2 regions of the Staphylococcus kloosii genome follow, and region 1 is predicted to be linked to the other one. Evidence: predicted binding sites of a transcription regulator. Region 1 holds the regulator's gene; the other holds the start of a gene.

The links. Region 1 encodes LexA, which represses DNA repair genes until DNA is damaged. Its sites were predicted from a motif close to CGAACATATGTTCG; they were not measured.
Region 2: the regulator LexA is predicted to act here: its motif matches at 5,311-5,324, upstream of C7J89_RS06865 (YolD-like family protein).

The regions. Positions count from the first base shown of each region.
Region 1 is NZ_CP027846.1:1,824,628-1,841,552, reverse strand. It holds gene thrC (threonine synthase) at 1-635, shown strand, start outside; gene thrB (homoserine kinase) at 637-1,557, shown strand; gene C7J89_RS09170 (Cof-type HAD-IIB family hydrolase) at 1,603-2,406, shown strand; gene C7J89_RS09165 (hypothetical protein) at 2,495-2,809, opposite strand; gene C7J89_RS09160 (amino acid permease) at 2,947-4,386, opposite strand; gene C7J89_RS09155 (catalase) at 4,605-6,092, shown strand; gene rpmG (50S ribosomal protein L33) at 6,776-6,925, opposite strand; gene rpsN (30S ribosomal protein S14) at 7,145-7,414, shown strand; gene guaC (GMP reductase) at 7,603-8,580, shown strand; gene C7J89_RS09135 (CAP domain-containing protein) at 8,591-9,613, shown strand; gene lexA (transcriptional repressor LexA) at 9,819-10,442, opposite strand; gene sosA (DNA damage-induced cell division inhibitor SosA) at 10,584-10,829, shown strand; gene C7J89_RS09120 (DUF896 domain-containing protein) at 10,932-11,189, shown strand; gene tkt (transketolase) at 11,268-13,256, shown strand; gene C7J89_RS09110 (YneF family protein) at 13,475-13,714, shown strand; gene C7J89_RS09105 (hypothetical protein) at 13,851-14,528, shown strand; gene C7J89_RS13320 (hypothetical protein) at 14,730-14,903, shown strand; gene C7J89_RS09100 (CcdC family protein) at 15,096-15,563, shown strand; gene sbcD (exonuclease subunit SbcD) at 15,674-16,804, shown strand; gene sbcC (exonuclease subunit SbcC) at 16,805-16,925, shown strand, end outside.
Region 2 is NZ_CP027846.1:1,356,922-1,373,846, forward strand. It holds gene C7J89_RS06845 (hypothetical protein) at 356-595, shown strand; gene C7J89_RS13515 (YSIRK-type signal peptide-containing protein) at 1,264-3,840, shown strand; gene C7J89_RS06855 (GNAT family N-acetyltransferase) at 4,109-4,540, opposite strand; gene C7J89_RS06860 (hypothetical protein) at 4,933-5,220, shown strand; gene C7J89_RS06865 (YolD-like family protein) at 5,348-5,758, shown strand; gene C7J89_RS06870 (HD domain-containing protein) at 6,375-7,013, opposite strand; gene C7J89_RS06875 (hypothetical protein) at 7,307-7,489, opposite strand; gene C7J89_RS06880 (glycosyltransferase) at 7,862-9,757, shown strand; gene C7J89_RS06885 (hypothetical protein) at 10,019-10,237, shown strand; gene C7J89_RS06890 (trypsin-like serine peptidase) at 10,518-11,234, shown strand; gene C7J89_RS06895 (YSIRK-type signal peptide-containing protein) at 11,978-15,373, shown strand; gene C7J89_RS06900 (NAD(P)H-binding protein) at 15,579-16,424, shown strand.

The sequences.
Region 1 (16,925 bases):
AAGTAGCTGAAAATGGTGACATTGAACTCGTAAATTCAGTGAATCCATATAGAATCGAAGGACAAAAAACAGGTGCTTTTGAAGTCGTACATCAATTAGATGGCGTGGCTCCAGATATTTTAGCTATTCCTGTAGGTAATGCAGGTAACATTACTGCTTATTGGAAAGGTTTCAAAGAGTTTCATAATCAATTAGATACACAGTTGCCTAACATGTACGGCTTCCAAGCGGAAGGTGCATCACCAATCGTTCAAAATAAAATTGTTAAAAACCCAGACACTGTAGCAACTGCTATTCGTATCGGTAATCCAGCAAGTTGGGATAAGGCTACAAATGCAATTGAAGAATCGAATGGTCTTATTGATAGTGTTACAGATGAAGAGATTTTAGAAGCGTATAAATTAATGGCAACAAAAGAAGGTATTTTTAGTGAGCCAGCAAGTAATGCTTCAATCGCTGGTCTAATTAAATTGCATAGAGCCAATAAATTACCTAAAGGTAAAAAAGTAGTAGCTGTGTTAACTGGTAATGGTTTAAAAGATCCAGATACTGCTATTTCATTACTAGATGATCCAATTCAACCATTACCAAATGATAGAGAAAGCATATTGAAGTATATTAAAGGAGCACTTTAATATGGAACATGTGTTAACTTTAAAAGTCCCGGCATCTACAGCTAATTTAGGTGTCGGCTTTGACTCTATCGGTATGGCTCTAAATAAATTTTTATATTTAGAAGTTAAAGTAAATAATCAATCACATTGGCGATTTCATCATATTGGACCAAATGTAGATGAATTACCAACTGATGAATCGCATTATATTTATCAAATTGCTCAACAAGTAGCTAGTAAATATGATGTGACCTTACCTAATTTAGACGTTGAAATGAGAAGTGAAATTCCATTGGCAAGAGGCTTAGGATCTTCTGCATCGGCCTTAGTAGGTGCGTTGTACATAGCGAACTACTTTGGTGATATTGAACTATCTAAATATGAGTTATTACAATTGGCCACAGAATTTGAAGGTCATCCAGATAATGTAGCACCTACAATATATGGTGGTTTAGTTTTAGGTTATTATAATGCCGACACTAACGTTACGGAAGTTTCTTACATAGATACACCCAAAGTGGATGTTATTGTGACGATTCCTCCCTATAAATTAAAAACCGAAGATTCGAGAAATGTGCTACCTGATACTTTTTCTTATAAAAAAGCAGTACAAAATAGTGCCATCAGTAATACGATGATTAGCGCATTAATTCAACACAACTACGAGCTAGCTGGGAAAATGATGGAACAAGATGGTTTTCATGAACCGTTTAGACAATTTTTAATCCCTGAGTTTGAAGAAGTTAAATCTATAGCTAAAACGCATCACGCTTATGCAACAGTTATTAGTGGTGCTGGCCCGACTATTATGACGTTAATTAGTCGTGATAAAAGTGGTCAACTCGTTAGAACGTTAAAAAAGCAATTTGAAAACTGTAAGTCAGAATTGTTATCTATTAATGAATCCGGGGTTATTGCCGAAGAGGTATACCAAAAACATTAAAGTAGTGTATGATAGTGTTAAGAAGGTGAAAGGAGCAATAACCAAATGGGAAATTATAAATTAGTAGTTATGGATATGGACGATACTCTAATGAATCATGAGAATGAAGTAAGTGAAGAAACGAAAGATTACTTAATTCGTATTCAAGAAGAGGGCTATAAAGTTGTCTTAGCTTCTGGTAGACCGACTGAAGGGATGTTACCCACTGCACGTTTATTAAATCTAGACAAACACCAAAGTCACGTCATTAGTTATAATGGTGGGAAAACAATAAATGTCGCATCTGAAGATGTAGAAGTGAATAGACCAGTATCTAAAGAAAATTTTGATTTAATTGTAGATTATTGTCGTAGAAATGACTTCTTTGTATTAACTTATAAAGATGGACATATCATCTATGAAGGTGAACACGAATATATGAATATTGAATCCGAATTAACGGGTTTGCCTATGAAAAAGGTAGATGACATTAAAACATATATTCAAGAAGATGTGCCAAAAGTCATGGGTGTAGACTATGTACCTAATATTGTTAAAGCATTAGATTCGTTAAATGGCTATTTTAATGAGGATATAGATGTTACTACAAGTAAACCTTACTTTCTTGAGTTTATGGCAACAGGTGTGTCTAAAGGTAACGCAGTCACTTTATTGTGTGAAAAATTAGATATAGACCTTTCCCAAGTTGTAGCCTTTGGAGATAGTCCTAATGACATTTCTATGCTTGAAATAGTTGGGCGTTCATATGCAATGGATAATGCGAATGATCAAGTGAAATCTATCGCAGATGAAGTAACATTAAGTAATGCCGAAAATGGCATTCCTCACGCTTTAAAACAGCTATTATAAAAAAATATAATCAACAAAAAAGCTAACCTACCATGGGTTAGCTTTTTTGAAATAAAATATTATGAATTTTTGACGAATACTGTTTTATTTATTTCGCTGTATGCGTCCACTCATGTTTGCCTCTATGTCTTTTAACATGCGCATATACCTGGTCTGCAGCGTAATCTAAATTGGTATAGACAGTAATAGAAAAGGCAGATTGATTGTCAGTAAAAGACTCCTCTAAAAATAAATCTTTTAAGTGTTCAAATAAGCTTTCCATTTGATCGTGAGTGAGACTACTATATTCTCTTAACGTGCGTTTAATCAATTTATCATCTAAGTTTTCTAATGCTTGAACTACGATAACAAAACGTTCTTCTGGTTTCATAACATCATCAAATAAGTTTGTTTGTCCAACCATAATTTTCCACCTCATAATACCTATATAATTAATTTGATTATACTATATATTAGGATAACTTAAAATAATATAAAATTAAATTGACGTTAAATAAATGAGGCATACAAGTGAATTTGTATGCCTCATTTATAAAATCCTTAATATTTATTTGTTAAATCAATGTTTTCTAGTTTAACGACTTTAGTTTTAAACATAAATTTATGCACTAAGTATACGATAGCTAATACAACGACTGGAATGATATTTCTTAATAAACTTGCAATATCACCAGCTAATAAAGCGCCAATTGTATTCCCCAAGAACAAGAATAGTAATGCTACTATAACGATAATCGGCCCTATAGGATAAAATGGTGCTTTGTATGGTAACACTTCATCTGGATCTTTATTTTGTTTCTTAATTGCTTTCCTTAATCTAACTTGGGCTAAAATACTAGAACCCCAAACGAAAATTACCAAGGAGCCTATAATATTGAGTAAAGTAAATACAATATTAGATTGTATTTGGGCTAACATAATAATCGCAAAAACAATAACAAATGTTGTTAATATAGCAGGAACAGGTAATTTTGTCCCTTTATTTAGACTTGATAAAAACTTAGGTGCTTGCTTATCTTGTCCCATAGCAAATAACATACGGCTTGAAGTATATAGCCCTGAGTTAGCTGCTGATAATAATGACGTTAAAATTACAGCGTTTATTACTGAAGCAGCAAATGCAATACCAACGCGGTCAAACACTATTGTGAATGGACTTTGATTGGCAGACTCACTCTTATTTAACAATAGAGGATCTGTATAAGGAATGATAGCTGCAATCACTGCAATTGATAATACGTAGAATAATAATATTCTCCAAAAAACTTGTTTAATTGCTTTCGGCATAGAACGATGTGGATTATCAGACTCACCTGCAGTTACCGCAACCACTTCCGTACCACCTACGGAGAAACCTGCAATTAATAGTACGCCAAGAAATCCTGAAATCCCACCGACAAATGGAGCCTCGCCTACAGAATAGTTAGATAAACCGTAAGTTTTACCGCCTAAAATACCTACAATTGTTAGTACTCCAACAATAATAAATATAATTATCGTCAAAACTTTTATCAGTGATAACCAAAATTCTGCTTCACCGAATGCTTTAACGGAAAATATATTGAGTAAAAATAATATTACTAAAAAGATAATGCTCCACGTTACTGATGAGAAAAAGTGGAAAACTTCCCAATAGTTTAAAACACTTGAAGCAATGATAATATCAACACTAGCAACCATTACCCAAATGACCCAATATAACCATCCGACTGTAAATCCTAATGAACTATCAACAAAACGCGCTGAATATGAGCTAAATGATCCTGAAACAGGATATATAGTAGCTAACTCCCCGATAGATGACATTAAGAAATATAACATTATCCCTATAATTAAATATGCAAGTATGGCGCCACCTGGACCAGCTTGAGAGACGACACTTCCTGTTGCTACGAAGAGGCCAGTCCCAATTGCGCCGCCAATAGCTATCATTGAAATATGCCTTGAACTAAGGCCACGACTTAATTTATTTTGTGCCATTATTAGTCTCCTAATTTATTTATTTACAGACTATTGTAATTGTTTTAAAGACTATTAGCAATTCTTTTTTTATAACTTTAAAGCAATAAAGAATATTTTTTTCTGAAAAATCTGATTTTATTTTAATTTTATTTTGGTTTCCTTGCTTAAAAAGGGGGTATAGATTAAAATAAGTTGTAGATAATAATAATTATTATCTAAAAAGAGGGGGAATACATATGGCTAATAATAAAAAATTAACAGGTCTTTTTGGAACTCCAGTATCAGATAGAGAAAATTCAATGACAGCAGGCCCAAGAGGCCCATTATTAATGCAAGATTGGTACTTTTTAGAACAAATGGCTCATTTTGATAGAGAAGTAATTCCAGAAAGACGTATGCATGCTAAAGGCTCAGGTGCGTTTGGTACTTTTACTGTTACAAATGATATAACAAAATATACATGCGCAAGTATCTTTTCAGAAGTTGGCAAACAAACAGAAATGTTTGCGCGTTTTTCTACAGTAGCAGGTGAACGCGGTGCAGCCGATGCTGAACGTGATATTAGAGGTTTCGCATTGAAATTCTATACAGATGAAGGAAACTGGGATTTAGTTGGTAATAATACACCAGTGTTTTTCTTCAGAGATCCTAAGTTATTCGCAAGTTTAAACCATGCAGTTAAAAGAGATCCGCGAACAAATATGCGAAGTGCTCAAAATAACTGGGACTTTTGGACTTCATTACCTGAAGCGTTACACCAAGTTACAATTTTAATGACAGACAGAGGTATTCCAAAAGGTTTCCGTAATATGCATGGTTTCGGTTCACATACTTATTCAATGTATAATGATAAAGGTGAGCGTGTATGGGTTAAATTCCATCATAGAACTCAACAAGGCATTGAAAACCTGCAACCAGATGAAGCTGCTCAAACAATTGCTTACGATAGAGAATCTTCACAACGCGACTTATTTGAAGCGATTGAAAATAAAGATTATCCAAAATGGAAAATGTATATCCAAGTAATGACTGAGGAACAAGCACGTAACCATAAAGATAATCCGTTTGATTTAACAAAAGTATGGTATAAAGGAGATTATCCTTTAATTGAAGTAGGAGAGTTCGAATTAAATCGCAATCCTGACAATTATTTCCAAGACGTAGAACAAGCAGCATTTGCGCCAACTAACATAGTGCCAGGCCTTGATTTCTCACCTGACAAAATGTTACAAGGACGTATATTCTCATATGGTGATGCGCAACGTTATAGATTAGGTGTTAACCACTGGCAAATTCCAGTTAACCAACCTAAAGGTGTAGGCATAGAAAATATTTGTCCATTTAGTAGAGATGGTCAAATGAGAATTTTAGATAATAACCAAGGTGGTAGTACGCATTATTATCCTAATAGCGAAGGTATGTTTGAAAGCCAACCTGAATATAAAAAACCAGGTCTTGAAGTAGAAGGCGAAGCTTATGAATACGACTATAGACAAGATGATGACAATTACTTCGAACAACCGGGTAAATTATTTAGATTACAATCTGCAGAACAACAAGAACGCATTTTTGAAAATACAGCAAACGAAATGCAAGGTACTACATTAGAAGTTCAACATAGACATATTCGTCATTGCTATAAAGCAGACGAAAACTACGGTAAAGGTGTAGCAAAAGCATTAGGTATTGATATTAATGATGTAGACTTACAAGTTGCTGATTAATAAAATTAAATATCAATAGTATTTGAGGACGTAAATGACTCTAACAAAGTAAGAGTCCGAGACAGAAATATTCTAGAAAGTAAAAATACAGTGGACATTCATTAGTAAAATTGAATTTCCACTGTATTTCATTTTTAAAGTCTTTTTGGTAGCTCTAAGAGCTACCATTTTTCTTATATTTGTTGCCATTAAGGCAATTCCAAGTTCGCGCTTTACTTTGGATTTCCCCTTTAATGACATATCTTATTTCATCGTAAGTCCAATTTTGAGTGTTAAATTCATTTTCTTTATATTGCTTCGAGGGAATCGTATGAGTGAGAGACTACAGGATCGAGCAATATCTTAGGCAAGCATGCACGAACAAAATCGTATATTATAAAAAAACCACCTCATTTTTACTGAATAAATTAGTAGAATGAGGTGTTATTTAATTTGAGTTAAGAATTATGTCCCAAACACTTACTATTTACAAAGTTATATAACTGCTGTTTTTGTTATTACTATGAATATGCTTCAAGATTATATACTTTCATTTTTATTATGATTTTAAGCTTCAATAATTTTCTATTACAAATGAAACTTTTTTCTTCTATATAATAGATGGTTTTGTTAAGCAAAATAAAAATCACCACAAAAGTGGTGATTTTTGTCGTATTAAAAAAGATAAGACTAAATAAATGCTCTTACTTCGTTTCGCGATGTAACGTATATTTGTTTAATCTAGGACAGAATTTTTTCATTTCAATTCTTTCAGGATTATTACGTTTGTTTTTCGTAGTTATATAGTTACGATCGCCGCATTCAGTGCAAGCTAAAGTTATGTTTACGCGCAAAATATAACATCCTTTCTTTAATTAGTAATGCTTACGATTTAAGATTTTATCATAAGCTGCTATTTAGCGCAATAAATCAATTTTAAAAATTGCGTTAACTCAATTAGATAAAGATATTTTTCAAAATAATAATGTATAGATTGAAACTTCATAGTTGCGAAATATAAATTTTATGATAATATTAAAACGTAACTATTACGATTTGAAAGGAGGAAAACAATGGCAAAAAAATCTAAAATAGCAAAAGAGCAAAAGCGAGAAGCACTCGTTAATAAATATTATGAATTGCGTAAAGAATTGAAAGCGAAAGGTGATTATGAAGCATTACGTAAATTACCACGAGATTCTTCGCCAACTCGTTTAACGCGTCGTTGTAAGGTGACTGGCCGACCTAGAGGTGTGTTGAGAAAATTCGAAATGTCTAGAATTGCATTTCGTGAACATGCGCATAAAGGTCAAATCCCCGGCGTTAAAAAATCTAGTTGGTAATTTCGAACTAAAGTCCGTTTACATTTGATATAAAACAATGTATATTATCTATTGGTACTAGATAGCATAATTGATTGTTCGTAAAAATCGTTATTTTTAATAGTTAAAATTACGATTCGTTCATTAATTTGCTGAAAAACTTACCATTAAATAGTTGTTTTAATAAAAATGTTAGGGGTTTATGTATTATGAAAATTTTTGATTATGAAGATATCCAACTTATACCTAATAAATGTATAGTAAATAGTAGGTCAGAATGTGATACTACAATTCAATTTGGGCCTAAATCATTTAAGTTGCCTGTAGTTCCAGCTAATATGCAAACAGTTATGAATGAATCATTAGCTGAATGGTTTGCTCAAAACGATTATTTCTATATTATGCACCGTTTTGATGAAGATGCACGAATTCCATTTATTAATAAAATGCAGGAACAAGGTTTATTTGCTTCAATTTCAGTTGGGGTTAAAGAACGTGAATTTGGCTTTGTTGAACAACTTAAAGCAGAAAACGTAATTCCAGAGTACATTACAATTGATATAGCGCATGGTCATTCTGATTCAGTAATTAATATGATCAAGCATATCAAAAAACATATACCAGATACATTTGTTATTGCAGGTAATGTTGGTACTCCTGAGGGTGTACGTGAGCTAGAAAATGCAGGCGCAGATGCTACTAAAGTTGGTATTGGACCTGGACGTGTATGTATTACAAAAATTAAAACAGGATTTGGTACTGGTGGTTGGCAATTATCAGCATTAAATCATTGCAGTAAAGCTGCTCGTAAGCCAATTATTGCTGACGGTGGTATAAGAACACATGGTGATATTGCGAAATCTATACGTTTCGGAGCATCTATGGTAATGGTTGGCTCATTATTTGCTGCACACGAAGAGTCACCTGGTGAAACAGTTGAATTAGAAGGAAAACTATACAAAGAATACTTTGGAAGTGCTTCTGAATTCCAAAAAGGTGAACACAAAAACGTCGAAGGTAAAAAAATGTTTGTTGAACATAAAGGTTCTTTAAAAGATACTTTAGTAGAGATGCAACAAGATTTACAAAGTTCAATTTCATATGCAGGCGGTAAAGACTTAACTTCATTAAGAAAAGTAGATTATGTCATTGTACGTAACTCTATTTTTAATGGTGATAGAGACTAATTTTTAGTAGGTGTTAAACATCCGAAAACTATTATTTTATATTGTTCTATTTCTAGGGTTAATAATTGTTTTACCTATTAAAGAACCTGACTTTATGACGCATATCCAACAGCAAGCAAGAACAAAAGTAGATGCTTGGACGAATAATAGCAATACTGCTAATAATGAATTAAAAGTTCCAAGTAAGCAGGAATTTGCGTTAAATAATATTCAAATGAATATGACCAAAGCACAGGTTGAAAGTAAAATAGGTAAAGCACAAAGGATAACAACGAACGAATACGGTACGAAATGGTATAGTTATCATACAAAAGACTATCATGATTTTGTTATGGTTAGTTACATTGATAATAAAGTTAATGGTTTATATACGAACCAAAACGTAATATCATCGCAATCTCAGATAAAATATGGTTCTCCTAAAAATGTAGTGCGTCAACGGTTAGGAAAACCAATTACTGAAAAGCGTAAAGGTAACGTACTATACGAAATTGATAATAAAGAATATGATACCTTTAAAAAACATAATATATATACAACAGCATTTTATGACAAACACAATGATAATAATTTAACATCAATATTATTGGTAAGTAATCAAATGGAAAATCGTTTGCGTAGTCAATATGGAGCGCCATCAGATGATTTACAAAAAAGTTTCGAGCTACAAAATTTTGACCTTGTTAATGCTGAGCGTGTGCAACATAACTTATCAACTTTAACTTATAATGCCGCTATATCTAATACTGCACGAAAACATAGTAAAGATATGGCGAAGCAAAATTATTTTGATCATACAGACTTAAATGGTAATTCACCGTTCGATAGACTTAAGTCAGACAACATTGATTTTAATGCAGCCGGAGAGAATTTAGCCTACGGTCAAGTTGATAGCATATATGCACACGAAGGATTAATGAATTCACTAGGTCATCGAAAAAATATTTTGCGCCCGACCTACAATAAGCTTGGCGTAGGTGTAGCATTCAATTCTGATAAACAACCATATTGGACTGAAAATTATACCAATTAATGTTTAGCAAAACTTTTTCGGGGTATCTTTACTTTGTAAGGATGAGATGCTTATGAAAACTAAAAAGCAAAAGAAAAAAGACGATATATTAGAAAGAATTAAAGACGTCTTAGAGAAAAAATAAGCGATTGCGTATATACGCAATCGCTTATTTTTATTGTTTAGATAACAAGATATTTAAATTTATGAGAGTGTCTAGTGTAAATTACATTTCTCTAAATAAGCCAACAACTTTACCAAGTACTGTTACTTGATCTAAATATATAGGATCCATTGTACTATTTTCTGGTTGTAGTCTATAACGTGTTTTTTCTTTATAAAATCTTTTAACTGTAGCTTCATTTTCTTCTGTCATAGCTACAATAATATCTCCGTTTTCGGCAATAGTTTGACTTCTGACAATAACTTTATCTCCATCTAAAATACCAGCTTCAATCATACTATCTCCAACAACGTTTAGAATAAAGATATCGCTATTATGTGTTGACGTGAAGTGTTCGGGTAAAGGGAAATACTCTTCCACATTTTCTACTGCGGTAATAGGAATACCTGCAGTTACTTTACCAATGACAGGTACATGAATCGTTTCTTCAGTGTTAACAGGCTCTCCTAATAATTCAGAAACAATTTCTATAGCACGTGGCTTAGTAGGATCACGACGAATGTAACCTTTTTCTTCTAATCTAGATAAATGTCCATGAACTGTTGAACTTGAAGCAAGACCTACGGCTTCTCCTATTTCACGAACACTAGGTGGATATCCTTTAGATTGAACGATTTGCTTAATATAGTCGAAAATTTCTGTTTGACGTTTAGTTAATTCTCTCATAATAGGCACTCCCTAAATTAATTTGTCTTAATTATAGCATGGTTTTGATGCTTTTACAAACGTTTGTTCGTTTTTATGTTGACATAGAACAAGCGTTCTGATAAATTAATAATACAAACAAACGTTCTAGGAGTGGAGATAATGACTAAACAATATATAAACCAATATAAAACTTATTTAATCGTACTTTTAGCCACTATGATACTATGCACAATCTTTTTGCTATCAGTAGATTTTAACAATAAATCAGAACAAACGTACGAAATGACAGACCATAAAATAACAAATCAATCTAAGGGAACGTTAGCGAACAAAGCAAAAGATGATGAAAACAGTGACAAAAATGACGAACATACACCGAACCAAACAATTGCAATTATTCGATAACATTCTAATATAGACAGAAATAGTAAAGTGAGCGAAAACATTTAGTTTCGTTCACTTTTTTGGTACTATTTGTTAAGAGTAACAAAGCATGGAGGTATTGCTATGAGTAATAAAGAAGTTGATATTGATAGAATTAACGAATTAGCAAAAAAGAAAAAAGAAACAGGTTTAACAGAAGCCGAAGCTAAAGAACAATCAAAGCTTAGAGAAGCATATTTACAATCATTTAGAAAAGGTTTCAAACAACAAATTGAAAATACAAGAGTCATTGATCCAGAGGGTAATGATGTTACTCCTGATAAAGTTAAACAGAAATTAGATGAAAAAAATGAAACTGAACAAGATAATAACAAAAACTAATCTTATTTTTTTAAATTAATAGATAAATAAGTTATAATAGTAATTGTGTTATGCTACTTAAGAAAGGAAGTCGTTTAGATGTTTAATAAAAAAGACCAATTAGCTGTTGATACTATTAGAGCTTTGAGTATCGATGCTGTTGAACAAGCAAACTCAGGACACCCAGGTTTACCTATGGGCGCAGCACCAATGGCGTATACTTTATGGACTCGCCACTTGAATTTCAATCCCCAATCAAAAGATTACTTTAACAGAGACCGCTTTGTATTATCTGCAGGTCATGGTTCTGCTTTACTTTACAGTTTATTACATGTATCAGGAAGTTTAGAACTAGAAGAATTAAAACAATTTAGACAATGGGGTTCTAAAACACCAGGTCATCCTGAATTTAGACATACTGATGGCGTAGAAGTAACTACTGGTCCACTCGGACAAGGTTTAGCTATGTCAGTTGGTTTAGCTTTAGCTGAAAAACATTTAGCAGGTAAATTCAATAAAGATGATGCTAAAGTTGTTGACCATTACACTTATGTAATTGCTTCAGATGGAGACCTAATGGAAGGTATTTCTCATGAAGCAGCATCATTTGCTGGTCATAATAAATTAGACAAATTAATCGTATTATATGATTCAAATGATATTTCACTTGATGGCGATTTAAATAAAGCCTTCTCTGAAGATGTTAAAAAACGTTTTGAATCATATGGTTGGAACCACATCTTAGTTAAAGATGGTAATGATTTAAATGAAATCGATAAAGCTATCGAAAAAGCTAAAGGCCAAGATGCACCAACAATAATTGAAGTAAAAACAGTTATCGGCTTTGGTGCTCCAAATAAAGAAGGCACACATGGTGTACATGGTGCTCCTTTAGGTGAAGACGAAAGAAAACTTGCACTTGAAAATTATGGTTTAGATCCTGAACAACGTTTTAATGTTCCAGAAGAAGTTTACGAAATCTTCCAAGAAAACATGTTAAAACGTGCAAATGAAAACGAAGAAGCATGGAACAAGTTAGTTGAAGAATATGCTTCTAAATATCCAGAATTAGGCGAAGAATTCAAACTAGCTATCAGTGGTAAATTACCAGAAAATTACCAAGATGCTTTACCTGAATATGAAGCTGGCCACAGTGGTGCTTCTCGTGCTGACTCTGGTGAAGTTATCCAAGCAATCAGTAAAACTGTTCCTTCATTCTTTGGTGGTTCAGCCGATTTAGCTGGTTCAAACAAATCAAACGTTAAAGATTCTAATGACTTTAGTGCAACAACTCCTGAAGGCAAAAACATTTGGTTTGGTGTACGTGAATTTGCAATGGGAGCTGCTGTTAACGGTATGGCTGCACACGGCGGATTACATCCATATGGTGCAACATTCTTCGTATTCAGTGACTACCTAAAACCTGCGTTAAGATTATCAGCAATTATGGGTCTTAACTCAACATTTATTTTCACTCACGACTCAATTGCAGTTGGTGAAGATGGTCCAACACACGAACCTGTTGAACAATTAGCTGGATTACGTGCTATTCCAAATATGAACGTTATTCGTCCAGCTGATGGTAACGAAACTCGTGTAGCTTGGGAAGTAGCATTAGAATCAGAAAAAACACCTACATCATTAGTATTAACTCGTCAAAACTTAACAGCTTTAGATTTACCTAAAGAGGTAGTTGAAGAAGGCGTACGTAAAGGTGCTTATGTTGTATATGAATCTGAAAAAGATGCTGAATTCTTATTATTAGCAACTGGTTCAGAAGTTAACCTAGCTGTAGAGGCAGCTAAAGATCTAGATGCACAAGGTAAGGGTGTACGTGTTGTATCTATGCCTAACTGGCACGCATTCGATCAACAATCAGATGAATATAAAGAATCAGTTATTCCATCATCAATTACTAAACGTGTAGCTATCGAAATGGCTTCATCATTAGGATGGCATAAATATGTAGGTACTGAAGGTAAAGTTATCGGTATCGACACATTTGGTGCTAGTGCTCCTGGTGACTTAGTAGTAGAAAAATATGGTTTCACTAAAGAAAATATTTTAAATCAAATCCAAACATTTTAATTAATCTCTTATAATTAAAATTATTAAAGACATAAGAGCGCGGCTCTTATGTCTTTTTTCATTAATAATAAATTGTTAATACTTAAGCTAATGTATGTTTACAAATCTAAATTAAAATTGATATAATACTTAAGGTTGAATATATTTGAGGCGAAACTTCCTTGAAATAAAATATATATTTTAGTAAAATGCATAAGGATAGGAAAGTGGGTGAAACAATGGCAATTTGGTTAGCAGTTATTTTAATCGTAATAGCACTAATCATAGGTTTAGTAGGTGGCTTCTTCCTAGCAAGAAAGTATATGATGGATTACTTCAAAAAGAACCCACCAATTAATGAAGAAATGTTACGTATGATGATGATGCAAATGGGTCAAAAACCATCTCAAAAGAAAATTAATCAAATGATGACAATGATGAATAAAAATATGGACAGTAACATGAAAAAGTCTAAATAATAAGTCATTTTAAACTGGTACTTACTTATAAGGTAAGTATCAGTTTTTTTATAATGAGATATACAAGCTTTAAAACATAAGAAATGTTAAGGTAAGAAAAAATACAGTCCCTAAAATTAGCAAGGAGGTATTTGCTATGAAAATAAATAAAGTACTTATTTATACAAATAAATTAGTAGAAGTTAAAACTTTTTATGTCGATTTTTTAGGTTTTGAGTTAAAACAAGATACAAATGACTATTTTTCAATTTCGGTAGGCCGTAGTGAATTAATCGTTAAATATAGTGGAGCACTTGAAAATCCATACTACCACTTTGCTTTTGATATACCTCCCGAAATGTTTAATGAAGTTAAAGTATGGCTACAGGAACGTGTTGACTTATTAACTGAAGAAGGGCAAAATGAAATTTATTTTAGTGGATTTGATGCCAAGTCGCTTTATTTTTATGATCCAGCATACAATATAGTGGAATTTATGGCGAGGAATGAACATCGCAATAAGACACAAGCCAATCATTTTACTGTACGAGAAATATTCGGCATTAGTGAAATTGGACTAGTCATTGATAATTTAGAGCAATCAATGACCACTTTGAAAAATTATGACTTTAGAAATATAGCTAACTATATTGATGAAGATAGTTTGAATTTTATCTTCAATAATAATGAATCTAATTACTTATTATTAACAAAAACTGATCGAAGATGGCTGTTTTCAAATAAATTAGCTAAAATACTACCAATTTCCGTGGAAACAGATAAAGAGTTAATTGAAGTTGTTGAAGGTGAGTTAAGGGTAAAAAGATTGAATTAAAAACAGCTAAATTAAAATTTTAATAGTTAAATTATCTTAGATTTAAAAAAATTAGAAAAAATTTAAAATTCTCTTATCGCTAGTCGCTATAACGATTAACGAAGCTTTTAAAGTCTTTGAATTGTTAGATTTTTCAGAAAATATTTGAATGACTTCTAGATGTGTTATATAATCAAACACATAAAGGGAGGCTAATAATTTATGAAAGATGCTTTTGATATGGAAGACAAGGAAGTTTTAGATCGTTTATCATGTGCTCATATTAACTTTAGCAATGATGTTGAATTCAAGGAATTCAATAAAGCGATACAAACTCATGACATGAATTATCTTAGACAAACACTTAATAACATGAATTCAGCAGCTACAATGTAAACAGTTTAGAAATATATGATAAGCCTTGTAAAAGGCTTATTTTTTATGTGGCAAATAATTAATAAAGTAGTGGCTTTTGTGTTAATTAGCTATTTAAAGTAAATTTGAATTAGAATTACTGGTTATTTGACTATATAGTGTTATAATATCGTTTGTGAATATAAGCTGTAGACTATTAAAGAAGGTGTAATTTTGGCGTATTTAGTATTTTCGATAATATTTGCCTTTATGATGGGCGTCGTCGTAATAATCGTAAGAATGAAGGCTCAAAACTTTCCTGTTAATGAAAAGAAAATTATTTTACCGCCGTTTTTTATGGCAACTGGTGCGTTAATGTATGTAGTACCTTATTTTAGATTGTCAGGTATGGAAATGCTCGAATGTCTAATCTTAGGCGTTTTATTTTCAACTATATTAATATGGACTTCAAGATTTGAAGTAAAAGGCAGTGAAATATATATGAAACGTTCTAAAGCCTTTCCAGTTATTTTAATCTCACTATTATTAATTAGAACATTAATAAAAATCTTTATTAGTAATAAAATCGATCCTGGCGAATTAGCAGGCATGTTTTTCTTACTTGCGTTTTGTATGATAGTGCCTTGGAGATTAGCAATGTTGTATAAATTTAAGAAAGTAAAAAAACAAATAATAAATTAATTTTCAAACCGTCTATCAAATAGGATAGGCGGTATTTTTCATTTTATAACCAATATGATAAAATATTGAAGAATACACAGAACGTGCGTTCTGTTATATGAGGTGAAGAAATGAAAATTATACATACTGCAGATTGGCATTTAGGACGCATGCTTAATGGTAAGTCGTTACTGAAAGATCAAGCATATATTTTAGAACAATTTATTACTGCAATGAAACAAGAACAACCAGACGTCATCGTAATCGCTGGTGATGTATACGATACGAGTTATCCTAGTAAAGAAGCCATTCAATTGCTAGAACGCACAATTGATGAATTAAATTTATCGCTAAACATACCGTTAATTATTACAAGCGGTAATCATGATGGTAAAGAACGATTGAATTATGGGGCTAGATGGTTTGAAAAGTCTAACGTATATATAAGAACGCAATTAGACTATATGAGCTCACCAATTACAATAAATAATATTAATTTTTATACTTTACCTTTTGCGACAATTAGTGAAGTACAGCATTTCTTTCAACATGAAACAGTTGAAACACATCAACAAGCCACTGACTTATGTCTAGCACATATGTCTAAAGAAATGGATAAGAACGCAATTAATATGTTGATCGGGCATATGACTGTACAAGGTGGTAAACGTTCTGACTCTGAAAGGCCGTTAACTATTGGCACTGTAGAATCAGTTGATAGAGCTTCATTTAAAGATTTTAATCATGTGATGTTAGGGCATCTTCATCATCCATTTAGCATAGACTCTGAATATATTAGCTATAGTGGTTCATTGCTACAATATTCTTTTTCCGAAGTGTCTCAGCAAAAAGGATACCGCAGCGTAATTGTTGAAAATGATCATATTAAAAACACCTTCATACCATTGGAACCACTACGTGTCTTAGAAGTCGTAGAAGGTAATTATGAAGATGCAATTCAAGAAAAAATCAATATTAAAAATAAAGAGAACTATTTACATTTTAAATTGAAAAATATGTCTCACGTAACAGATCCAATGATGTATTTAAAGCAAATTTATCCAAATACGTTGGCACTAACTAATATGTCTTTTGATTTCGAACATACTTATTTGGAACGACGTGAAGCTATTGAACAACTTGACGATAATACGATTATTAATAATTTTTACGAAGATATTACGAGTACCGAATTAACGACGACGCAAAAAAATAAAATTACAGCAATACTTAATAAATTATCGGAAGGAGGCAACAAGTAAATGCGTCCAATTGCCTTAAAACTTAAAAATTTCGGACCTTTCTTAGATGAATATATAGATTTTACTCGAGTTGAAAATAATGAATTATTTTTAATTAGTGGTAAAACAGGTTCTGGTAAAA
Region 2 (16,925 bases), 470 kb from region 1:
AATATTTAATATACTAGTTAACTTGTTGTAAAGTATTCTATAGATAGAAGATTTATTATATTCAACTTCAAACACTAGCTGCAAATAGTAATAGATGCACCATTTGCAGAAGTTAATGTAAATAATATTCTAAGTCAAACTTCATTCTGCTGCGTTGTTTGCTTAATCGATCTTAATATAGAAAAGAATGCAAACCAATTATTATCATGTAAATGTTTTAGGTGATAAAGATAAACGACAGTAAAAATATATTACAATTCATAACAAAGATTAAACAAGTAAATTTAAGTTAATTAACACAGACAAGTGGCTTTGAAATACCATCAAAATTTTATGATAAAAAGAGGTGGGTAATATGAGTGAATTTATAGAAAGAAAAGAATTTGATCAATTTGAAAAAAGAATTGAAGATAATTTTAAAAGTCTTAATTCTAAAATAGATAGGTTACCTATTACTTTTGAAGATAAAATAGAAAAACATGTTAATAATGCTAAGTTTCGAATCATAATGTGGATAATTGGTACTGCTATTGCAACTGGAAGTTTGATTTTAGGAGTTATAGGCTTAGGTGCTAAAATATTAGGGTTATACTAACACTCATTAGCTAGTGGATGTTTTTAAATTCTATAAAAAGCAATGTAGATATAATTATTAGTACAACTTACAATAAAAAAAGATATTAATGCTTCTGTCATTAGACACATTAAAAGAGTAGAACATAAATTAAAAAATTTTAATTTTAATAAAGCTTTGGATTTATATGAATATGAAAGCCCACCTAAATAAATAGGTGGGCTTTTTTGATGTTAAATATATTTCGAGAAAGTCCTTTAAATATTGATTGTAAAAGATTTATAGAATTCTTTAGTTTAAGATACTTTGATATTCTTCATTCTTCGAAAATTATGTAGTGTAACATCATTTTATTTACTTTTATATGGATAAATATTTACCAATTTGAAGTTTTGTATAGAACTATTTTAAATTAGCAATAAATGTTACTTTCCCTCTAAATTCTTTATTATTCTTCAATTTTTCAAACTTTTAATACCTTTTTCATGTGAATATGAGTTAACTAATTAGATTAAAATATGGATGAATTTGTCCTAATTTTTACAACTATGTAGTTATAAATTTACCATATGGCCTTGTTATCTTCTTTAAATCAATAACTATACATATAATTAAATTCGGACGAATTATTATTAAAAAAGATAATATATATTAATTTGTAGAATATAATAGTAAGGTAGGTTATTAAATTGGAATTCTTCAAAGAAGATACAGCTAGAAAACGTAATAAATATTCGATTCGTAAATTTAGTGTAGGCATCGCCTCTATATTAGTTGGGAGTGCCTTTGTTTATAGCAATAATGAAGCACAGGCTGCTGAAGCAGAAGTAAAAAATAATGTCCAACAAAATGAAACAGCTCAACCTAAAGCACAAGGGGCAACTAATACTGAACAGGTTACTACTAATCAAGAACAAACAGTACAAAGTTTAAATACTGGAAGTAATCAGGATGTTAATAAAAATAGTGCAGGCGGTAATTCAACAACGCAACCTAATAAGCAAGCAACAAATAAAAATGGACAACCTAATGTAGTCAAAGCGCCTGTTCAATCATCTGGAAACGCTCAAACTAACAGTGCAGTCGGAAGTAATACACAGAAATCACAGAATAGTGTAACGCAAAATAATTCCGCGGATGATAAGGAAATCAATAAATTAAAAGAGCAAGTAAACAATAAAATAAATAAACCAAGTGGTAACTCAAGCAGTAATAATCTTGATAACAAAGATTATTACGCAAAATTAGTGACAAAAGCTACGAGTGATTTAGAAGATGCCGCTGAAAAGCATCGCGCGAAATTAACTTTAGAAACGATCAATAAGCGTGTAGATACTGCTCTTAAGGAAGTAAAACCTGTCAATATAGAACAAAAAACAGTGGATCAACATACAAAATATAAAGAAGTATTTGATTATATTAATAATCAAAAGCAACATCTTTCACAGCCTGAATTAGAGTTGTTCTTAAGAAATGCGTCTCGTGTGACTGACTTCCCAGATATCTGGAAAAATTATAACGCGCTATCTGATCAAGCGACTTTAGGTAGATTACCTAATTCTCAAGAAAATATTACGTATCTAAATAAATTACTAACTAATTTACAAGATTTAGTTCAAAATCGTAATAATACTAATTATTACAAAGAGCTTGCTAAGGATAAAGTAGTTAAAGAACTAGAAAATCACTTTAAACTATTGAATATTACTGAAAAAGATGGCTACCAAGTAGCAAATATCGAAATCAAAAGAGATAGTGTAGATATTAATGAATATGAAAATGGTAAATACAAACTTTGGTTGAACCGCTTTGAACAAAGAGGATTAAGAACTAATGAAGCTATAAATAATAAAATTGCTAAAGTTACAGTTACTTATCGTTGGAATGGTCAAGATTATGAAGAAGTTTTAGCTAGAGACGAAAAAGGGTTCTATTGGTTTAGAGAAGATGAAAAATTCTCTGGTGGTAAAAAATCAGTGGGTGGAAGTATTAATTTCCATGTAACGTTTAAAAAAGATATAGTCTTAAACAAAGATACGGATAAAATTTGGGGCTATAATATTAGCGATGGTAACAATGTAGAAACTATTTTTGGAGCTAATATTGGATTTAGTAAAATTAATTTCGACAGCCAAGCTAATGATATTAACACTAAGACATTGACGCAGTTAAAAACTAAAGCGTTAAGTCACATTGATGCCTTAACACAAGTTTTCGATGATAGTAATGATATTAAAGGTTTTAAAGAACAAGTTAATAGTATCAATACTTCACCAAAAAATACAACTGAACTTGAAGAGGCTATCGATAAGTTAACAGAGGTTACGCACAAACTTGTTAAGGGTGCATTAAAGCATAACTTAGTTGCTGTACCTAGTCAGGGACAACATATTGGCCAGTATGCGCAACAAGTTGAAGATGGTTATTACTTAGGCTTCCAAGCATTAAATACTAATCCAGTTAACTCACTAAATGCCGATAGTTCATTAACTATAAATCCAAAAGGATACTTCTTCTACACGCTAAAAGCTGAGAATGAACTTGCAGCAGGTAAAAAAGTCAATGTTAAAGTAGTTACTAGTAAAGTAGATCCTAGAGCCAAATTTGAATTAGGGGCTCAAGATGCTAATAATACTTATATTGGCAATCTAGCGACAATAAGGAAAGTTAAGGAAAACGTTTATGAGTTAACTGATTATACTATACCTCAAGGCGCGAAGAAAATTGTGTTGCGTCTAGATAATAGAAATGGAGTTGACGCAGTTCAAGTAAGTGGATTTAAAGTGATTTCATCTGATCATAGTAATCCTAATGGTCAAAATCTATTGGTAATTCCTGGCAATAAAGAAAACATTAAGGATTATGCTGCTACAAATAGCGACCCATACTTCTTAAGTTTCCAAACGCTTAAAACTGACCCATTAAACTCGTTAAACGCAGACGGTTCATTAACTTTAAAACCAGGCGGTTATTTCTTCTATAATTTAAAAGCACAAGATAAATTAGCACCAGGAAAACAATTTAGTATTAAAGTATTGTCTAATTCTAATAATGCTAATACTAAATTTGAATATGCATTCCATAGCAGTAATGGAGAATATGGCAAAACGATTAAGGCGATAACTCAAACACAAGATGGAGTATATAGCGTTGAAGACGTTGTAGTACCAGACAACGCGACTGATGTATCATTAAGATTAGATAATCGTTTAGGTAAACAAGATGTTGTAGTACAAGGAATTTTTGTATTACCTAAAAAACAATAGTTGAAGTAGTTGTTGATACGTAATATCTACACGTAATTTTAGAATAGACGAGTTAGAATTTTAGCGACTTTATATGTCCTAAAATAAAAAAACAGTAGAAATTCAATTTTAAGAACTGAATTTCTACTGTTTTTCCTATTTAAAGGCCGTTGGTTAAAATTTCTCTTGTTATCCTAGCAAATACGAAAAGCTTCTTTGTTAATAATGTAATGAATATATATTTTATGTAAAACATTTAAAAAATAAATTAAAAGCAGTAGTTAATAAATTATAGTTTTAAATGTAAAATAGGATAATTTCTACCTTGTGCATCTTTTTTTGATTCTTTATATTGCTTGAATCCATTCTTTTGATAAAATTTTAAAGCATTATGATTATCTTTATTAACGTCAACGTATTTTATATCGTTCTCTCTAATTAAATATTGTAATATTTCTGTGCCATAACCTTTATGGAAATGTTCAGGTGCTATAAATAACATTTCTAAATTTTGTTCATTTATACCTGAAAATCCGACAACTTCGTTATCATTAAACCATAAATATGCATCGACATATTTAAAGTAAGTAGGAATTTCTGTTTTTAACGTTAATCTATCAGTTTCTGTTAAAAAATCGTGTGTTGCACATACTGATTCTTCCCATATTTTTAAGGCGGTTGTATAATCTTTTTCATTAAGTGGGTATTTTGTTAGCTTCATATTTTTATCTATCCTTTAAAATTGCTATTTTAATTATAATATATGTAAAAGTTTAATGAAATTAAACTAGGTTATCGAGGTTTTAAAATAAATAATAATAAAGATTGTTTGATTCTTAATTTGAATAAATTTTACTTATATATTAATTTTGAAGCGCTTAGAAAAATTTTGAGAGTTATACTATGATGTATAACTCACATTGATTTTTGTGCCTAAGATGCCACTATTTTTTTTATTTTGAGTTTTTTCTGTACTTTTTATAATAAGTTTCGTAATATAATGCTAAAAATATAGCTATTAAATATAGTGATTTTGTTAGAATTCAATTAAAAAATAGCGCTTTATCATTTAGAATCTAGAAAAGTAATTTTAAAAAAGTAGTAGGTGATACTATGAATAGTGAGTATGTTACAACTTTAGAGTTTGAACATTATCAAAAACATATGAATGCACGATTTGATAACATTGATAACAGTATTAATGAGCTTAAAGAACTTTTAAATGCTACGAACAATGATTTGAAAGATAGAATAAAAAATACCAGATTAGAGACTTTAGAGGCTTTAAATTCTAAAATCGAATCTAGTATTAATAAAATGAAACATGCACAAACGAAATGGTTTATTGTCACTGTTATTGCAACTAGTGCTTTAGCTGGTAGAATATTTGGCATATATTAGTATACTATACAAGTTTTCACTTTATAATTCTTAGGTATCTAATAAAAAGTTCGCATCTTAAAAGGGTGCGTATTTTTTTATTTACTTATACGAACATACGTTCTATTATAGTAAAGAGGTGACTGAGATGAAAATCATTAATAAAGGTATGCCAGAACCTTATTGTTATGAATCTGACTATCGTAAAATACCACGTAAGTACTTAAACCCACGTATTCCCAGAGGGAGAGGTAACGTAAAATGGCAGCCATTTGCTACAATGCCAGAGCAGTTCGCTAGGATAGAGCAATATATGCTTGACCAAAATAAAATAGAAAGACCTATGTTATCAGAAGATCAATTAAATATTTTAAATCAAAAATTAATAGAAAAAATGTTTAATCATCCACATATTGCTTTTAAATATTTTGAAGATGGATATATTAAAGAAATAAATGGATATATTCATAAGGTAGATGTACATAACTGTGAATTGCAATTGTCTATTAACGGTGAGATTACAAAGTTTAGCTTAGTAGATATAGTAGAAATTAACTAAAAAAGAAAGATAGTAAATTATACTGACACATGAAATAGCGTACTAAAAATTATTGTATTAATTTTTATTATAAATCGGTGGGACGTTGCATAATATGATTATTTTCATATATTTTTAGTAGTTTACTTTATGCTAAACATTGGAACAATGCTAAAACTTATTATTATATGATATGACATATTAAATTTATAAGTAGATTTTGCATTAAACTCCTTATTATTTACTTAAAGGCTATAGAATATATATTTTTCAGTAAATATAAAGTAATATTTTAATAGTTTTTATTTAATGTGGGAGGGGGTTAGTGAATGAACAATAAATATTTATTGCTTAATAAGATTGTTGCAGCGAGTATCTTTGCTGAGGGATATTTAATTATTTCAAGAATGTTTTGGAGATAAGTATATACCTAGAGTATAAGACTCATTGTAAGGATTGAAATAGGCTATATAAATGCGAAGGGGACAACAATATTATTTGTATAAGCACAATTTTTAGTCCCACCTAGGCAAGAATGACTAGCATTGAAAGTAGCTTGATATAGGCTCATTCTTAATTAAGTCATCTACTTCCAATGAAAATTAGAGCCTGAAACGATATGTCTCAGGCTCTACATTTATTGATCCCATTTTGAGCGTAAGATACAAGAACAGAAATTATTTTGTGGATATTCAGGTTCAAAGTATTTGATGACGTCTGATTTAATATTGCCAAATGTTGTTTCTGGTTTGTGTTTAAAACCATCATAAAATGCTTTAATCACATCTTTTTTAAAATTACCTCGTGGAAATTTTGTCACTATAGCTTTTCTAATATCATCAGAATATTGGTTCCAGTTGTCACCCATAACATCCATACCTACGCCATGATAAAGTAAGGCTACGTTATTTTCTTTATGCTCTGCAACACCGAGCGTAGTATGCAAAGCAATCGCATCCCAAGCCAATTGTAGATCTCGTTCATCGTAATTATAAGTATCTAAAAATTGTCTTACAGCGTTGGCACCATCAACCTCGAATCTTAAATCATCACTACTATAATGATTTGTAAGTCCTAAATCATGGAATAAAGACGTAATATATAACAATTCTTTATCATATTTTAAATTATCTTGAGTCCCCTTAATTTCACCAAATAGATATACTCGATTTGAATGGTTCCAAATGAGTTCATTTCCGTATTCATGCACAATACCTTGAGCATCTTGAACAATTTTACTGTCTGGTACATTAATTTCATCAATATTATTAATCATATTAAAACGCCCCTTTAAGTAATATATGTATAAATTCCCTTAAAAGACTAACTAAAAACAAGACTTAATAAAGATTGTAGACTAAATTAATTTGAAATTTGATGTATATAGTTAATAGGGACAGTATTAATTAAATAATAGATTTTGATGTATTAAAAACAAAATTTCTTATTACAATAAAAATAAGTAAAATATGCGCTATTGTTCTATATAAAAACACTTTCGACTAAACTCATATTAATATGAATTCAATCAAAAGTGTCTTTTATTATATATGCTAATGATCACGAAAATTAATTATCATTATTATTAAAAAAGGAATCGACTACATCAGCTACATTTTCACGAGAATCGTCTTTTTTAGATTTTTGTTTAAGGTCTTCGTCATCTATTTTTTCATCCATAATACCTTCAATTCTATTTTTTACTTCTCTTCTAGTCCATCCCATTTTTTTAATTTCTTTTTCATAATCCATGCTGTATTAGCTCCTTGGTATTGTTTCTATTAGTTTTTGGAATTGTTCTTAATTTAATTTACATAATTAGAAATTTTATGCTATTAAATAATAAATTATGTTAATCACTCACATTATATTGTATTTTACAAATTTAGTAAATATTCTGCATCAATTTGTAACAAATTAGAGTATTTGTAACTAAATTTTTGGTGAAATGTGCCAATTCGTAGTTGATCTAAAATTAAAAGAAAGGTAGTTTAAAATAAAATTTTTTTACTTTAACAATATATATATTTCAAATATCGATAATAATATTACTCTAAAACTATAATTTTTTTATAATTTGTGTTACTCTCTAATACAAGTAAGTATTCTAAAGGGGCGTTATATTTGAAAAATATAATATTTATAACAAGTAGGTTGGACAAAGATCACGGTGGCTTAACAGCATCTTTGTTAAACAAAGCTAGAATTTTATATGATTATGAAAATATAAAATCTAAAGTATTAACATTTCATGCTGACCATAATTTTCGGGAAACAAGCGCAGAAATTAAACAAAGATATGACTTAGAGGGCAAAGTCGACATTATTAATTTAAATGATTTTTTTAGAACGCAATGTTCAAATAGGGATAAAAAGCAATATGATGTAGATACGGATGGGTTAATCAGTGTTAAGGTGAATGATAATAAAATGGAATACTATCATGAGGGTTTAAAAAAACTTGAGGTCACATATAAAAATGACTTAATTCACGAAGTTAAACATTTTAGTGATAATAGTATATGTGTAAAAAAAGATATTATTGATAAAGATGGTTATTTATATTGGACAAGTTATTATTATGATAATAAACTTTCTCGCCAAGTATTTTATAAACTCGATAAAACACCTATTGTTACAAGAGAGTACGATGCTACAAGTAACAAACAAAAAATAAAAAACGTCGTGTTATTTGAAGATACACCAATTAGGTTTGGCAACTTTGATGAATTTAAAGAATATTTTATTAAACAGTTTATTACAGATGATTACACTTATTTAGTTGGGGAAGCTAGAGCACTTGATCCTAATATAATGAATATTACCGATGCTAGAGTTAGGAAAATATTTATGACACATAGTATTCATTTAAGACCTGGTACTGACGTTATAAGATTAGGAAATAGACAAGTTTTAAATAATTTAAATGATATTGATGCACTCGTATTACTCACTCAACAGCAAAGGCAAGATATCATTGATAGGTTTGGCTATAGAAATAATTATTACGTTATACCACACTCGATTAAAATTTCAGATATTTCGCAAAAAAGAACGCGTGATAAGGTAGTGCTAATCTCACGGTTACATGAAGAAAAAAGGTTAGACCATGCAATTAAAGCATTTAAGCAAGTAGTTAAAGCTAAACCAGAAGCAACATTACATATTTACGGCGATGGAGATGAAAGAACTAAATTACAAAACTTAATCAATAAATTAGGTTTACAAGAACATGTAAAATTAATGGGTTATTCAAGCGATGTCGATGAAATTTTACAGACTGCTGCCTGCTCCATACTTACATCACAATATGAAGGGTTTGCATTAGTGATCCAAGAAAGTATTGCGAATGGTACGCCTGTTATTGCTTATGATATTAAATACGGGCCGTCTGATATGATAGACCACGGAGTTAACGGTTATTTAGCTGAAAATGGAGATATAGAAGATTTAGCATCTTCTATAATAAATTATTTAAATAAATCAACATCCGAGCAACAAAAGTTTTCTGCAGCTGCAATTGAAAAAGCGAGTCAATTTTCTAATGAAAACTTTGCTAAGTCATGGGTGAAGTTATTTGAGCAAACAGAAGAGAACAAAACTGTGTTTAAACCTGAGGCAAAGCTCATAAATATTAATCAGAAAAAGATCAATAAAAATAAATATAAAATAGATATAAAAGTGAAGTTAAATGCTGAAAAAAATGTACAACCAGAATTTATAGGTGTTTTTTATCATAGATCTACTTTAGAAAATAATAAAATATCAAAGTGTGATTGCGTCGATACTAAAGTTACTCAATTGGAAGGGGATTTATTTAAAATTGAAGTACCATTTCATGCTGATAAATATAAAAAGAAAGAAATCTATGATTTATCGCTAGAAGTGAAAGATGAATCACAATATCATAATATTAGAATCGGTAACCAAAGAGAAAGTTTTAATATTCAAAATCTAGCTACTCGTAAAGTTAAGCCATACTATACAAAGAATCACGATAATTTAAGTTTTAAATTATAAAACATAACATTTAAACTTATTAATTCATAATACTTCGCTATGTTAAGTTAAAGTTAGCATAGCGGAGTTTTGTCGTTTATTAAAAGTAAATTATCAAAGAAAGTTAGTAAAAAAGTTAGGCAATATAAGTTGTAGTATTTAAGTAAATAGATATAGATTTATAGCTATTTCTAATTTAAACTCATCAAATTTAGTCTAGAGTAAGATTAATGTTAACAAGTAGCACATGACTACCAAATAATAAATGTTTGAGGTGATGACATGCCTAACAATATTGATAGAAATGAATTTGAACAATATGAAAGAAGAATTGACGAAATGTTTGAAACTTTAAATGATAAAATAAATAATTTACCTAATATTATAGAAGATAAAATGAAATATCAAATTGCGGATATAAAAAATACCCAAATCAAGTGGTTTGTGGGCACTATACTTGTCACGCTTGGGTTAGCCGGGAGAGTATTCGGTTTGTATTAGAGTCTGGGACATAATAATGTCTTCAGGCTCTAATTTTTATTGTCACTAGATGACTGAATTAAAAATGCGGTTATATCAAGATTATTTCAACTCAAATCATCTATGCCGAGGCAGGGCTATAAAATTTTCTTATAAAAATAAGATTTTCCCCGCTCCTTTTTTACTTTATATAAGAGTGATCTTTACCTATTTAACGTGAAATATATATAAATATATAAATTTAGTTTAATATTTTAGATACTTTACTTAAATATTAATATTTACAACAAGGAGTGAAATCATGAAAAAAATATTAATGCTTTTATCTATATTTGTTACTTTACTTTTTGGTGCAGTACCACAGGCACAAGCTAACGACGAAGGTGTTATCGTTACTGATACGACTCAGGGGAATCATTTATTTACATCTAAATTTGAATTCGATGGCATTTGGAGTACAGCGGTAGCGTTATCGCCGACAACGTATTTAACGGCGGGTCATGCAGTTAAATATCAAAGTCAAGAAGCGGAGTTAGGTTATATTTATCCTGCATATTCGGGTATTTTAGATCCATTGTCTTATATGCCAATTACGCAAAGTATTAATTATACCAATAATAAAATTACAGGCGGCAAGGACATTGCACTTATAAAAGGCACTGAACCTTCTAAAAGTATGGAGCACTATTTAGCTGAAAAAGCACCTAAGATTAAAGTGGTTGATGAAATAAGTGATTTTATAGGTCAAGAGGTATATACAATCGGCTATCCTAAAGAAACGAGCGGTAATTACCAAGTAAAAAAAGAAGGTAAAATAACAGCTAAAGGCAATACGTCAGGAGGAAAAACGATTGAAACTGACATCGCGCCGACTGCCGGTGGAGGACAATCTGGTTCGGGACTTTATTTAAAAGAAACTGATGAATTAATTGGTATATTGTCAGGCGTAGGTGGTTCAAGTACATATTTTGCACCTATAACAACTGAAGTAAATAATTGGATTGAAAATAATAAATAATGCTATAAATTATATTGAAAGTTAGATTATTTTACTCAACTATCTACAAAATTTACTAAATTCTTAAAGACTATGTACTTAACGACATAATATAAGTATTGTTGTCACGAAGAGTTACTCGCTCTTCACTACAAAAACTGAATATCTGTATTCATAAACATGATGATAGAATTCAGTTAACACTTCGAGCTTAAAATTTGGAAGGAGGTTATTTATAATGAGTAATAAAATTCAATTATTAGGTGTAGCGAGTTTTTTATATTTAACTTTTAATGGTTATATTTTAGCGTTTTAATCATTATTTTAGCTAATATACTCACATCACATACTATGAGACGAGTCTGGGACATCATATTGTCTTCAGGCTCTTTTTTTGTTGTCAGTAGATGGCTGAATTGAAAATGCACTTATATCAAACATTTTTAACTTTCCGAGTCGAGACTATAAAACTTCTTACAAATAAGATTTTTGTCACGCTCGCTTATTTTTAGCAGCACAAGATGAACAATAGTCAAAAATATACTATTGAATCAATTAGAATGATTGTTATCAAGTATATACGAATGAGCAAAACTTTTTATTTTTACCTATTCCACTCTATTATTTTACTTAAAACTGAAAGTATCTTTTATTAATCATTAAATGTATTTATAATACTGATTTGACTAACGCTAATAAATTTATATTATATAACTTTATTAGATTGTGTTAGGCAAAAATTTAATAATGGGAGTAGGATTAAATTGAAAAATATTCAAGAATTTGCAGCTAGAAAACACAACAAATATTCAATTAGAAAATTTAGTGTCGGTATCGCCTCGATATTAGTAGGAAGCATCTTTTTCTATAATAACAACGCTCAAGCATCGGAGAACCAACCAGTACAAGAAGGCTCACAAGTTACAGAAAGTATTGACGATGATGCACAAGGACAATCTCAGCAACAAAATGACACGGTAGATGCAACAAACAATGCGAATACTAATGCGAACGAGGGTGCTCAAGTTAGTGAGCATAATACCACAGCTGATAACGTTTCTAATAGTGTTCAACAACCTAATGCGCAAGCTACTTCAAGTAGTAGTCAACCGCAAGTGGTACAAGCTCCTGCAGTAAATTCAGCGGATAACAATCAAGGACAAAGTGTTTCAGAAGCACCTAAAGTTTTACAACAAGCTCAAGTGGCTCCAAAAGAAATTGCGGCAAATACAAAAAAAGTTGACGTTTTAAAATATGTTGAAGAAAACAAGCAATATTTAACTGAAAATGAACGTCAATTCTTTTTACGTGCAGTATCTAGAGAAGTACAATTTCCAGATAAAGATTGGCAAAATATTTATAAAGGACAATATAACTCTATCGGTGCTGATGTTAATGATCGTGTAGTAGGAGAGCAAAAAGTAAGAGGAGTTAAAACAGTTGTAGATGCTGTTCAAAGACTAATAGCCGATCGTGATAAAGATAACTATTATACTGATTTAAGATTAGACGATACAGCTAGACGTACAAATAGTTTTACAGTTAGTAATGATATCGTAAAGGATGACGAAGGTAGACAATCTATTAAATTAGGCTTAAGAAAAGAATTTGTGCCAATTTCATACCCACAAGGTGGTAAATGGCATCCATGGAACCATCGTTTCGAACATTGGGGATTACGCACAAGTGAATCGCTAAGTAAAAAGATTGAAGAAGTTAGAGTTCAATATAAGTGGAATAAGAAAGCCTATGATCAAGTGATGACAAGAGACAAAGATGGGTTCTACTGGCATAAAGATGACGAAGCTAACGGCTATAAACCACATTATGGCGGTGGAGTAGACTTTTTAGTCAAACTTAAAAAAGGCGTTATCCTAAACAAGGATGAAGACAAAGCATGGGGTCATATTATTAGTGACGCAAGGCATTTCCATCCTATGGCAGTAGTAAGCTACGAATTTAAGAAGTTTAATTTTGAGAATCAAAATTTTGATAAGAACTTTAACGCTAGTAGTTTAGCGACGCTTAAAGACGCTTTAAATAATAAAATTAATGATGCTCAACGAGGTTTTGCAGACGTAGACGCGAATAAAAATTATTACTTGGGATTAGTTACAGCGGCGGTAGCCAATGTACAAACTGCTGAGCAATATGTTAATGCTAAAGCGAAATTAGCTAACATTGATAAACGTGTAAGTTATGCATTACAAGAAGTTCGTCCAACAACGGTTCAAAATCGTCAAACGGTTAATGCCAATACTAAAGACGTCGACGTCTTAAAGTATATCGAAGCAAATAGTAAATTCTTATCAGATGAAGAACGCAAATTCTTCTTACGTCAAGTTACACGTCATTCAGGTTTCCATAACCGTGATTGGAATAATATTTATAATAAAAATTATGATAGTATCTCTGAAAATGTAAATACAAGAACAGTTGGTGAAAGTAATGTTGCAGAACTTAATAAATTATTAACTGCAATGTACGAGCTAATCGAAAGTAGAAATAACGATCAACATTATAAAGAATTAACAAGCGATCAAGCTAGCCAAGACTTAAATAATTCATTTACTTTAGATAATAACGTAACTCAAAACAATGGCCAACAAACAGTTAAAGTTACTGTAAGTAAAGCTACATTACAATTTTCAGACTATCAAAGTGGCGACTGGTGGGATTGGAAAAAACGCTTTGAACAATGGGGCTTACGTACAAATGAGGCACTTAATAGAAAAATAGATAAAGTCGTCGCGAAGTATCGTTGGAACGGTCAAGATCGTGAAGATGTTTTAGTTAGAGATAGCAAAGGTTTCTATTGGTTTAAAGAGGATGAGAAATTCACAGAAGGTAAAGCTAAAATCGGTGGAGGCGTAGATTTCCATCTAACGTTCAAGAAAGATGCCGTTCTCGACAAAGAGAATGATAAACTATGGGGTTACGTTATCAGTGACTCTAAAGAATTGGAAACAAGGGCTGGAGCTAACATCGGATTTGGTAAAGTTGACTTTACTCCTGTACTAACTACTATTAATACTCAAACTTTGACTAACTTAAAACAAGATTTACTCAACAATATTCAAACCTTAACGCCTGTATTAACTGCAAACGAGCAAAATGCCGAAACATTTAAAACTAAAGCTGAAGCAGTAACTACAAATAATTTAAATGAACAACAATATGAACAAGTTAAAGCGCAGTTAGCGGCAATTACGCAAGAAGTTGCACAAGCGGCACTGAAAAATAATTTAGTTACAGTTCCAACTAATAGAGAACATTTAAGCCAATATGCTAAATTATCAAACGATAATTACTTCTTAAGCTTCCAATCTTTAAACACAGATCCAACTAACTCGCTTAATGCAGATGGTTCAGTGACGCTAAAACCAAACGGTTACTTATTCTATAATTTAAAAGCTGAAAATGCATTAGCGCCTGGTAAACAAATTAACCTAACAGTATTAGCTAGTAAAGTTGATAGTAATGCTAAATTTGAATATGCAGTACAAGGTGAGAATAATAATTATATAGTTGAAGTTACTCAAATACCTAAGATTGGTGAAGGTCAATATAAATTACAAAACTTTACGATTCCACAAGGTGCGAAGAAGTTTGCGCTTCGTTTAGATAACCGTCAAGGTACGACAGATACGCACGTAAATCTATTTACGTTAGTGCCTGAAGATAATCAGAAAAATAAAGCAGAAAACTTATTAGTAATTCCTGATAACTTCCAACATATCGGTAACTATGCTAAATATATGAAAGACGGTCAATTTTTAAGTTTCCAAACGTTAAATACTCAACCGATTAATTCATTTAATCCAGATGGTTCAGTAACGTTAAAACCAAAAGGTTACTTATTCTATAACCTTAAAGCGGAAGGAGAGTTAGCTCCAGGAAAACAATTTAATATTTTAGTAATGACAAGTCAAGTTGATGCAAATACGAAATTGGAATATGGCTTCCACGACCAAAATAATAGATTAAATAATACAGTAACTGCTATTACTAAAACTGATGAAGGTTCATATAGAATAGATAACGTTACAGTACCGCAAAATGCGAAAGATGTCGCATTAAGATTAGATAACCGTACGGGTACTTCTGATACGATTATTCAAGGTGTATTCGTCTTACCGAAAAAAACAACAGAAGTTTAATATATACAAAGGCAACTCGTTAAGAGTTGTCTTTTTGTGTTTATGGAAACAATTTTTAAGGTAAATAGGTATAGAAATTAATATTTAATGGATTGTTGTGTTAAATTAAATTTTGTAAGTTTAAATAGTTTGAACTAAATAAATTGCTTTGACTTTTCATGAATGATACATTTTACATTGTAAATTTAAATAAAAGAGGTAATAAATGATGATAGTTATAACGGGAGCAACAGGTACATTAGGTCAATTAGTTGTGGAGGAAGCATTAAAAGTATATCCGGCAAATGAGTTAGGGGTAAGTGTACGTGATGCTTCAAAAGCACAGTACCTTGCTGATCAAGGTGTCAGTGTGAGAGAAGGAGATTTTAAAAAACCAGAAACGCTAGCGACAGCATTTAAAGGTGCTGATCAGTTAGTAGTTATTTCTGGGAACGGACAAGGTGATGAATTAGTTCAAGCACACACTAATGTAATCAATGCAGCGAAAGAAGCAGGTGTATCAAGATTACTTTATACTAGCCAAATTGGTAGTTCACCAGAGTCACACTTCCAACCTATGGTAGATCATTATAAAACTGAACAATTACTAGATAATAGTGGACTAAACTTTGTATCTTTACGTCATGGTTTTTATTCAGCTAGTGGACAATTCTTCTTTTCACTTGGTATAAAAAATGGTGAATTACGTTTACCTAAAGATGGACCGGTAAATTGGACGACTCATGAAGATTTAGCAAAAGGTTTGGTAGCAATATTACAAGATGAATCATTTGATCAACAAATTCCTATCTTAACAAGTAATCGCGCATTGACAATGGAAGAAATTGCTCAAGAATATACACAAGAAAACTTAACAAGAGTTGTGATTAGTGATGAAGAATTTTATGAACAACTGAATGCAATTCCTAATTTACCTGAAGCACAGAAAAACATGTTTATTGATATATTCCATGCAAGTGTAGAAGGTGATTTTGATAAAGCTTCTCCTTTATTAGAAGAACTTATTGATAAAAAACCAGACGACATAGTGACTATTTTAAATAACAAATAAAATAGCTATAGTGAGATTTAAGGATATAAGTAATAGTTAAATTACAAATAGCAATTTCATATTTATATCTTTTACTTATATGTATATAAATTTTACTTAGATTATAGATTTTAACATTAAAGAAATAATTGTTGATATAATAATTGTAGGTGTTATTACACCATTTATCTCCATTAGTAACACATAGGGTTAAGGGACAATCGCAAAAGCGATTGTCTTTTTTGGTTTTAATATATATAAAATATGTATCTTCTTAAGTACTTAAACTTCTTTATTAAATGCTTTTAATTATCGTTATTTAAAATAAAGCTCTTAATAAAATTGCTGCAAATATTAAGCAATGCTACTGCTCGTCGCTTCTTTTTTACTTTTTATGAACTTAATTTTACTTTGCTTTGCAAAATTAAATTTCATAGTTTAAATAGTGCTATAATGCCAATGTATATAAACATAAAAATATATTATGTTTATATTTACTATTTAATTTCTTATTAATTAAAA